4 regions of the Dorea sp. AM13-35 genome follow, and region 2 is predicted to be linked to each of the others. Evidence: predicted binding sites of a transcription regulator. Region 2 holds the regulator's gene; each other region holds the start of a gene.
What was found. Region 2 encodes Rex, which represses fermentation and respiration genes when NADH is low (regulators of the CRP and FNR family bind a similar motif). Its sites were predicted from a motif close to ATTGTTAANTANTTAACAAT; they were not measured.

Region 1: a site for Rex is predicted at 1,489-1,508, ahead of gap (type I glyceraldehyde-3-phosphate dehydrogenase). Genes of this name have one in related genera too.
Region 3: a site for Rex is predicted at 1,308-1,327, ahead of pdxA (4-hydroxythreonine-4-phosphate dehydrogenase PdxA). Genes of this name have one in related genera too.
Region 4: a site for Rex is predicted at 1,346-1,365, ahead of DW152_RS07970 (proline racemase family protein). Genes of this name have one in related genera too.

Annotation. Positions count from the first base shown of each region.
Region 1 is NZ_QUCZ01000006.1:156,564-158,776, reverse strand. It holds gene gap (type I glyceraldehyde-3-phosphate dehydrogenase) at 321-1,346, opposite strand; gene DW152_RS08440 (rhodanese-like domain-containing protein) at 1,721-2,213, opposite strand, start outside.
Region 2 is NZ_QUCZ01000001.1:550,684-552,896, reverse strand. It holds gene abc-f (ribosomal protection-like ABC-F family protein) at 1-591, opposite strand, end outside; gene DW152_RS02695 (redox-sensing transcriptional repressor Rex) at 726-1,382, shown strand; gene DW152_RS02690 (NAD(P)H-hydrate dehydratase) at 1,556-2,213, shown strand, end outside.
Region 3 is NZ_QUCZ01000006.1:13,155-15,367, reverse strand. It holds gene DW152_RS07725 (four-carbon acid sugar kinase family protein) at 1-79, opposite strand, end outside; gene pdxA (4-hydroxythreonine-4-phosphate dehydrogenase PdxA) at 80-1,099, opposite strand; gene DW152_RS07715 (triose-phosphate isomerase) at 1,403-2,191, shown strand.
Region 4 is NZ_QUCZ01000006.1:53,776-55,988, forward strand. It holds gene DW152_RS07970 (proline racemase family protein) at 143-1,177, opposite strand; tRNA gene DW152_RS13260 (tRNA-Sec) at 1,526-1,623, shown strand; gene DW152_RS07975 (proline reductase-associated electron transfer protein PrdC) at 1,910-2,213, shown strand, end outside.

The DNA.
Region 1 (2,213 bases), on a different contig from region 2:
AAAAATTAGTATTACTCTGATTATACTGTATAAATATGCGCATGTCTAGAGCGCACTCTGTTTTTATGTTTTTTATAATTCTTGAGAATTGCATCTGCATCTTGCTTTTTCTTGCAGATGTAAATACTTTTCCGGCGTAAGACACCAAGAATCAGCTTGTATCTCACAAGTCCACAGAAACATCTCACCACGAAAAAGCACCCCAGAAGATCTGCTCATCGACAATTCTCCTGAGATGCTTTTTCGTGACTTTCGACTGTTATTACGGATATTTACTTTTTCTTATATTTTTACTTTTTCATTCTACAACCCTGGTATCACTATTTGATACCGTTATCTACCTGATACATATGTTTGATCAGGCGGAAAATCTGATTTGTGTACCCCCACTCATTATCATAGAAACTGATAAGCTTGAAGAAATGTCCATTGATCTGGATTCCTTCACGTGCATCAAAGGATGATGCATGGCTGTCTCCGATAAAGTCAGAAGATACTACTTCGTCATCGATATAATCTAAAATTCCTTTCAGATATGTCTCTGAAGCTTCTTTCATTTTCTTACAAATATCTTCGTAACTGGTTTCTGTTTTTAAAGCAACATTCAAATCCACAATGGATACATCTGAAGTCGGTACACGGTAAGAAATCCCATTCATGCGATCTTTTAATGTTGGAATAACGAGTGAAATCGCTTTTGCAGCTCCTGTTGTGGATGGGATCAGGTTGCCAAATACGGCACGTCCTGTACGCCAGTCTTTAAGTGAACGGCAGTCAACTACTTTCTGCTTAGCTGTAGCAGAATGTATCGTAGACATTAATCCATACTCAATTCCGTAATTGTCTTCTAAGACTTTACACAATGGTGCAAGACAGTTTGTTGTACACGATGCATTCGAAACAACATGCATAGACGGCTGATAAAGTTCGTGGTTGATTCCCATTACAAATGTCGGTGTATCCTGGTCTTTAGCAGGTGCGGAAATGATTACTTTCTTCGCGCCACCTTTGATATGTGCCATTGCTTTCTCTGTAGTACAGTAAGCACCTGTCGCATCTATAATATATTCTGCTCCACATTCCCCCCAACGAATGTCTGCAGCATCATTTTCCGAGTATACACGAATCTTCTCACCATTAACGATGATTCCATCCTCATACTTTTCGAGCGTTCCCTGAAAACGTCCGAATATTGAATCGTAACGGATCATATAAAGAATATAATCCAGATCAGCGTTTCTTACGTTGATCCCACAAAGTTTAAACTGCTCCGGCTGATCGATGGCAATACGGAATGCGACTCTGCCAATGCGTCCAAATCCGTTGATGCCAATTGTTATTGCCATAATAAATACCTCCTGTGTATGACATATTAATACTTTTGTATCTTTCCCCATTTGCAATAACAGTCCGCCACAATCTATCGCGAGTGTAACATACTTTTTCCCGGAATACTACCGAATTGACAGTAATTAATCATTTAACGGGATACGTAAATATTTAACAAGATTTCGATTTTTTCACAGATATTTCTGACTGAATATGTTTCCTTCCGACAACCTCCTAATCAGGATTAAAAAGAATAGAAATGAAGTTTCCTATTATATAGAAAATGGTGCCCTGCGTATCTGCGCAAAGCACCATTTTATTCGTATTATATTCTTTATTTATAAATCATTATGCTTAAACCATTTCATACCTGTAAGCACTTAGATTCATTTTATTGAGCCGGGCTTACAACAACTTTGTATGTTGCCTTATTTCCAGCTTTTGTTCTTGCAGTAATAGTAGCTTCTCCTGCTGCGACTGCTGTAACTTTTCCAGTTGCATCTACTGTTGCAACCTTCTTGTCGGAAGAGCCGTAAACAACTTTACTGCTTACACGTGCCGGCCAGCAAGCCAGTTTATTTTCTGCTGCAGAAGCTCCTGCAACAAGCATTTTACCGGAAGCATCTTTGTTTACTTCTTCTGCTGCAAAGCTAAGCTGTGCATAGTTCTTTACAACATCTGCAGATACGTCCTGGATTGGCCATGCAGCTTTGTCTTTCTGCCAATTCAGCTGCCATAACCACCATCCGCCATCATACACGCTGATGTTCTTCACACCATTCTGATAGCAGATCAGGAATGGGATTGTAGCTCTCCATCCGGTTCCGCAATAGAATGATAATTCATTGTCTAAAGAAGAGTCAGACTCTGCAAGAATAGATTTT
Region 2 (2,213 bases):
GATTGAATTCAAATCCAGGTGGTTGGTCGGCTCGTCCAGAAGCAGAATATCCGGTTTAGTAAGCAGAAGTTTGCCGAGAGAAACACGGGTTTTCTGTCCTCCGGAGAGCGTATTCACCGGTTTGGTAAATTCTTCTTCCTGAAAACCTAGTCCCTTTAAGACGCCAGTCAGTTCGCTTTCGTAAGCATATCCATTTTCGCGTTCAAATGCTGCGGTCAGCCGGTTGTAGGAGTCCATGTGGTCTTCCAGAGAGTCTCCACTTAAGTCCTTCATCTCCAGTTCCAGCTGACGGATTTTCTGTTCCATGGCAATGATATCTGCTTTTGCCGTGCGCACTTCTTCGTAGATCGAACGATCTGTATTCATGTCCTGATGCTGGGCGAGATATCCCATAGTCTTTCCTTTGGTCAGGATGACGGAACCACCATCTGACGGCAGTTCTCCGGCAATTATCTTGAAAATAGTAGATTTGCCGGCTCCGTTCGGGCCTACAAGGGCAGCTTTCTCATGATCTTCTATATGAAAAGAACCATCTTTCACAATGATTTCTTCACCAAATGTTTTGTTAATTCCATGACAGGCAAGTATCATAAAAAATTCCTCCTTATCTGTTCACATACGTTCTTATTATAGCGAAAACGTAATAAAAAAACTACTAAAAAATTGACTTTATTCATACAATTTTATATAATAACAGTTAGAATATATATGGGAAGGTGAAAAAATTGGATAATCGAGGAATATCACAGGCAGTCATCCGACGTTTGCCGCGATATTATAGATATTTAGGAGAACTCCTTGAAAATGGGGTAGAACGTATTTCTTCTAACGATCTGAGCAAAAGGATGAAGGTTACTGCGTCTCAGATTCGTCAGGATCTTAACAATTTCGGAGGATTCGGACAGCAGGGATACGGCTATAATGTCAAATATCTATATACAGAGATCGGCAAAATCCTGGGACTGGAAGAAGATCATAAGATCATAATCATTGGTGCAGGTAATTTGGGACAGGCACTTGCAAATTATGCAGCGTTTGAAAAACGTGGATTTATCCTGACCGGAATTTTTGATGTAAATCCGCGTCTGGAGGGAGTTGCGATTCGTGGAGTGCCGATCCGCATGATGGACGAGTTGAAGTCCTTTGTCCAGAAGAATGATGTAGAGATTGCTGTACTTACAATTCCAAAAGAGAAGGCAATCGAAGTTGCGAATATGCTTGTGGAGAACGGCGTGCGCGCGATTTGGAACTTTGCACATACGGACCTCAATATGCCGGATAACATCATTGTTGAGAATGTGCATTTGTCAGAGAGTCTGATGCAGTTATCTTATAACATCAGTCGTTATAATGAAGACCAGCGCAAAAAAGGAAAGAACTAGTAAAAGCAGACGTATAGAAACAGGCATGTGTATACAGGCTTGTTTTTATACGTCCTTTTTATATGATACCAGAGCAGAAAAGCCTGCATTCATGTGAGCTTGTCAGTAAGCGGATGTAAGATTTTGTGACTCCGCAGGTGTCATAAGTACGATTATATTAGGGAGATGAGCATATGAGGTTTTTACCGGATGGAGACAGTATGAAGGCGGCAGATAAGGATACGATAGAGAATCTCGGTATCCCATCACTGGAACTGATGGAACGTGCGGCGAGGAGTTGTATTGATTCCATGAAAAAGGAAAAGCTGGATTTTACAGATGTTCTGATTGTCTGTGGATCGGGAAATAATGGCGGAGATGGTTTTGCTATTGCGAGACTTTTAAAAGAAGAAGGATGTGCGGTTACTGTTTTTATGGCGGGGAATCCGGCACATTTAAGTGCGGAATGCCGGTATCAGTGGAAGCTTTTTGAAAGCATTGGAGGATCGATCCGCGACCACTACCCGGATGGCACATACAGCCTGATCATTGATGCTATATTCGGTGTTGGTCTGAGTCGGGAAGTAACCGGGCATTACCGGGAAGTTATCGAGTGGATGAATGAAGCGTCCGGAACAAAAGTTGCAGTGGATATTCCATCGGGAATCAATGCCGGAAATGGTTGTGTGCTTGGTATTGCATTCCGCGCAGATTATACAGTGACGTTTCAGGTTGAGAAGATCGGACTTATCTTTTATCCTGGAAAAGAATATGCAGGTAAAGTCACAGTGACAGATATCGGAATATCACTCCGAACGATGGAGAAGAACAAGAACATTGCATATCTGCCGG
Region 3 (2,213 bases), on a different contig from region 2:
TGGCTTTGGATCTTGCAAGGAGCACACCTGTTGTTGTTGCTCCTGTCAGATCATCTGCCACTGCTCCGATTAATGGCATTTATTTACCCTCTCTTTCGTGCTGTTTTGCAGCATACTCAGCTACAACCTTCGTAGATTCGATCAGACTTACACATCCTGCGATTCCTTTTCCCGCGATATCAAATGCTGTTCCGTGATCTACAGAACTTCTGATAAACGGAAGTCCGAATGTCAGTGTTACGGATTTTTCGAAATCAAGTGTCTTACAAGCAATGTGTCCCTGATCGTGATACAGAGAAAGGATTGCATCGAATTTACCGGATTTGCCAATGTTAAATACAGAGTCAGCCGGGCAAGGTCCGATTGCATTGATTCCTTTTGCTTTTGCAGCTTCAACAGCCGGTCCGATATCTGTAAGCTCTTCTGTTCCGAATAATCCGTTGTCTCCGTTGTGTGGATTTAATCCGGCAACTGCGATCAGTGGATTCTCGATTCCGACTTTACGAAGTTCTTTATCAATGTTGATAACGTTCTCTAAGATTACGTCTTTTGTTGCATAGTGGCAAGCGTCTACCAATGACATGTGACGGCTTACAAAGAATACTCTTAATTTATGACATGAGAACATTGTCAGCGCATATGGAGAATTTGTCTGATGCTGATAAATCTCTGTATGTCCAGGCTCTTTTACTCCGACTAATTTGATAGCTCCTTTGTGGATCGGAGATGTAGAAACTGCATCTACTTTCTTAGCCATTCCAAGTTCGATAGATTTCATAACCCAGTCGATTGCCATCTGTCCTGCAAGCTTCTGCTCTTTTCCCCACTCGATAGAGTCTGTATCGTAATCTCCTGTTTCCAGAATATCGATTGTTCCAAATTCATATTTTGCTTCGGAAGGATCTGTGATCTTGTTGTATTTTAATTCTTTTCCAAGAACCTTTGCAGCTCTTTCCATGATTGCCTGACTTCCGATCACAAATGGTTTACAGCATTCATGAATCTCTTCTGAAAGCATAGTTCCTACTACAATCTCTGGTCCGATACCTGCCGGATCTCCCATTGTAATTGCTGTAACTGGTCTGAATTTCTCGCTCATTTTTCTCTTCCTTTCGTTTTCGAATACTTTCGTTTTATGTTTTGTATTTTTGTTTTGTTTTCATTTGTTGATTTTATTTTATTACTTTTGCTTTCGTTTTTCAATAGCTTTTTATCATTTCAGTAGATTCAAACACATTTTCATTACAGTTTTTGTGAATATTTACTATTATTTGCGCCTATTATTTCGTTTTTTTTCGTTTTTTCGTTTTGTTATTTTTTTGTCATGGATTTTGTTGCATTTTTTTCGTTTCGGATGTATAATGAAACCAACAATTTTTCATATAGAATCGAGGAGGATGACATGAAGAAAAAGTTATACTTTGGAAGTAACCTGAAAATGTACAAGCCTATCAAGGAGACTGTAGAATATCTCCAGTCACTGGTTGAACATACAAAGGACATCAGCCGTGACGAGATTGAACTGTTCATCATTCCTTCCTATACAACACTGGAAAGTGCAGTGAATAAAGTAGACCGCAATTATGTAAAAATCGGTGCACAGAATATGTGTTGGGAAGACGAAGGTCAGTTTACCGGAGAGATTTCACCGGTTATGTTAAAAGAACTCGGGCTGGATCTTGTAATGATCGGACATTCCGAGAGACGTCATGTATTCGGAGAGACAGACGTTGAAGAGAATAAGAAAGTAAAAGCCGCTCTGAATCATGGCTTCACGACTCTGCTCTGCATTGGTGAGACTGCTGAAGAGAAGAATTTCGGTATCAGCGCAGAAGTGCTCCGCACACAGTTAAAGGTCGGCTTCCACGATGTTCCGGTTTCACAGGTTCCGAATATCTGGGTTGCTTATGAGCCGGTATGGTCCATCGGTGTAAATGGAACACCTGCTTCCGCAGATTACGCAGAAGAGATGCACAAAGTTATCAAAGAGTGTCTGCAAGAGATCTTCGGTGATGCTTCTAAGGACATTCCGGTTCTGTACGGTGGAAGTGTCAATCCCGGCAATGCCAATGAACTCATTGTTCAGCCATCTATTGACGGATTATTTACCGGACGTGCTGCATGGCAGGCAGACAAGTTTGACAAGCTGATCCGTGATGCAAAAGCTACTTACGAAGCAGCACAGGCATAAGTCCTTTTGCTGTTTGCTTACT
Region 4 (2,213 bases), on a different contig from region 2:
TAAATTCCGTGAAATGTGATTTATCGCTGGTTAGCAGTGGAGATGTAGCCGTGCTGTCATGATACATTTTCTATACTGCTATAATAAAACAAGAGAGAACCAAGAAACAGGTTCTCTCCCGTAAATATAATCTGATGAATAATTATCCGATAAGGAAACCGTATTTTAACGGATCGTCTCCATCGATAATATATGTAGCAACACCTGTCAGGTAAGCTGTACCTGTAACCATTGGAATAACTGCATCGTAATCACCGATCTTAGTTTCTTCTTTGATTACACCTTTGAAACGTGTTCCCATGAAGCTTTCGTAAATGAATTCTTCTCCAACGCCAAGCTCACCCCATTTATGAAGTGTAGCAAGTTTAGCACTTGTACCTGTTCCGCAAGGTGAACGGTCAGCCTGAGCATCACCGAATACTACAACGTTTCTCATAGTAGCCTGATCCGGATTTGGTGTTGGTCCGTAGAACTCAACAAGGTCAACTTCTGTGATGTCAAGTGTTGGGTGCTGAATCTTAACTTCAGCATTGATCTTATCACGCATCTTCATTCCGAGAGCTGTGTATGCCGGAACTGTCTTGGCATTGATTTCTCCGATGTCAAGCTTAGTTGTATCAACTAATGCGAAGAAACTTCCACCGAATGAAATAGTATAAGGAATGTCTACTCCGTCAATATTAACTGTTAAGTTGTCTTTGTAAACGAATGCAGGTACATTTGTAAGTGTAACACCTGTAACTTTTCCGTTCTCTACCACAGCTGTTGTACGAATGATTCCTGCAGGAGCTTCCAGAACAACTTCGTTTTCACCTTCGTGGGATTCAACGAGTCCTGCTTCGATTGCAACAGTAACGGAACCGATTGTACAATGTCCGCACATGTTCAGATATCCGCCTGTATCCATGAAGATAACTCCCAGATCTGCTTCGTCGCTGACTGGTTTGCATAAGAAACCGCCAAACATATCGTGGTGTCCTCTAGGCTCCAGCATCAGAGCTGTACGAACGTGATCGTAATTCTCCTCCATCCATTTTTTCTTTTCAATCATAGTGTTGCCTTCCGGCTCTGGAAATCCCCCGATTACCATACGGCAAAATTCTCCGGCTGTATGTGCGTCAACAACCTGAAGTGCTGCCTCGTAGTTTGCAAAATTCACATTTGCTTTTAACTCCATAATTAGTCCCTCCTTAATATGAGATATTGAATAATTATTATTTATAGAAAACCTCTATAAATTTTATAAAAACACATAGAAACCCCGAGTTTGCAATGTGCCTTTTTTAAAATAGACTCAAAAAAATGAGAGCAAATTCAGTGATAAACACGAATAATTATACAAAAGTACGATATAAAATTAACAAATAGACTGTATTCTAGTACCGCGTTTAATCTCTTGCTTCTATTATCTACGAAAACCCTTGAAAAGTCAATGCTTTTTTGATATTATAAATTTAAATAAAAAGTGTTGAAAAATAACGAATATTGTGCTATTCTTAACAAGCGAATGAAAAGCGTATAATATGGGGGTAGATGGGTGACTGGTGTGCCTCCTAGTCTTCAAAACTAGTGTGGGGCGTTAAGAGCGTCCTGGGTGGGTTCGATTCCCACATGCCTCCGCCAGAAGAAGTGCAGCTATGTTACGTTAAAAAAATAACTTATAGAAAGCATCTATGAATAAAGGAATGTGGCGAGCTGAACAACGGATAAAAAAAGAATAATAATGATTATACAATTTATATTCTCACAGCAGAAAGCTGGAGAGTATGCATTATCTACATATTATATTAAAAGTTTAAAAGTCAGAAGAACAGAATGTAACAGCGAAGTTAAGTCAGAATAAGTAAACGAACTATGGTATAGGTTTCGTTTTTTACTTATATATAAAAGAAAAGGAGAGAATAGTGTCATGGGAAAAGTACAGATTTTATTACGTCAGCATGTTGGCGCACCGTGTGCACCGTGCGTTGAAGTTGGGGCGGATGTAAAAAAAGGTACACTGATTGCTACACCGACTGGACTTGGAGCTAACATCTATGCCAGTGTATACGGAAAAGTAACAGAGATTACAGATGACAGAATCATCATTGAAGCTGCAGATGAGCAGCCGGATGAATTCGTGCCGATCGATGTGCCGGAAGATGCAAGTAAACTGGATATGGTAAAAGCAGCCGGAGTAGTTGGAATGGGAGGAGCTGGATTCCCGACAGGAG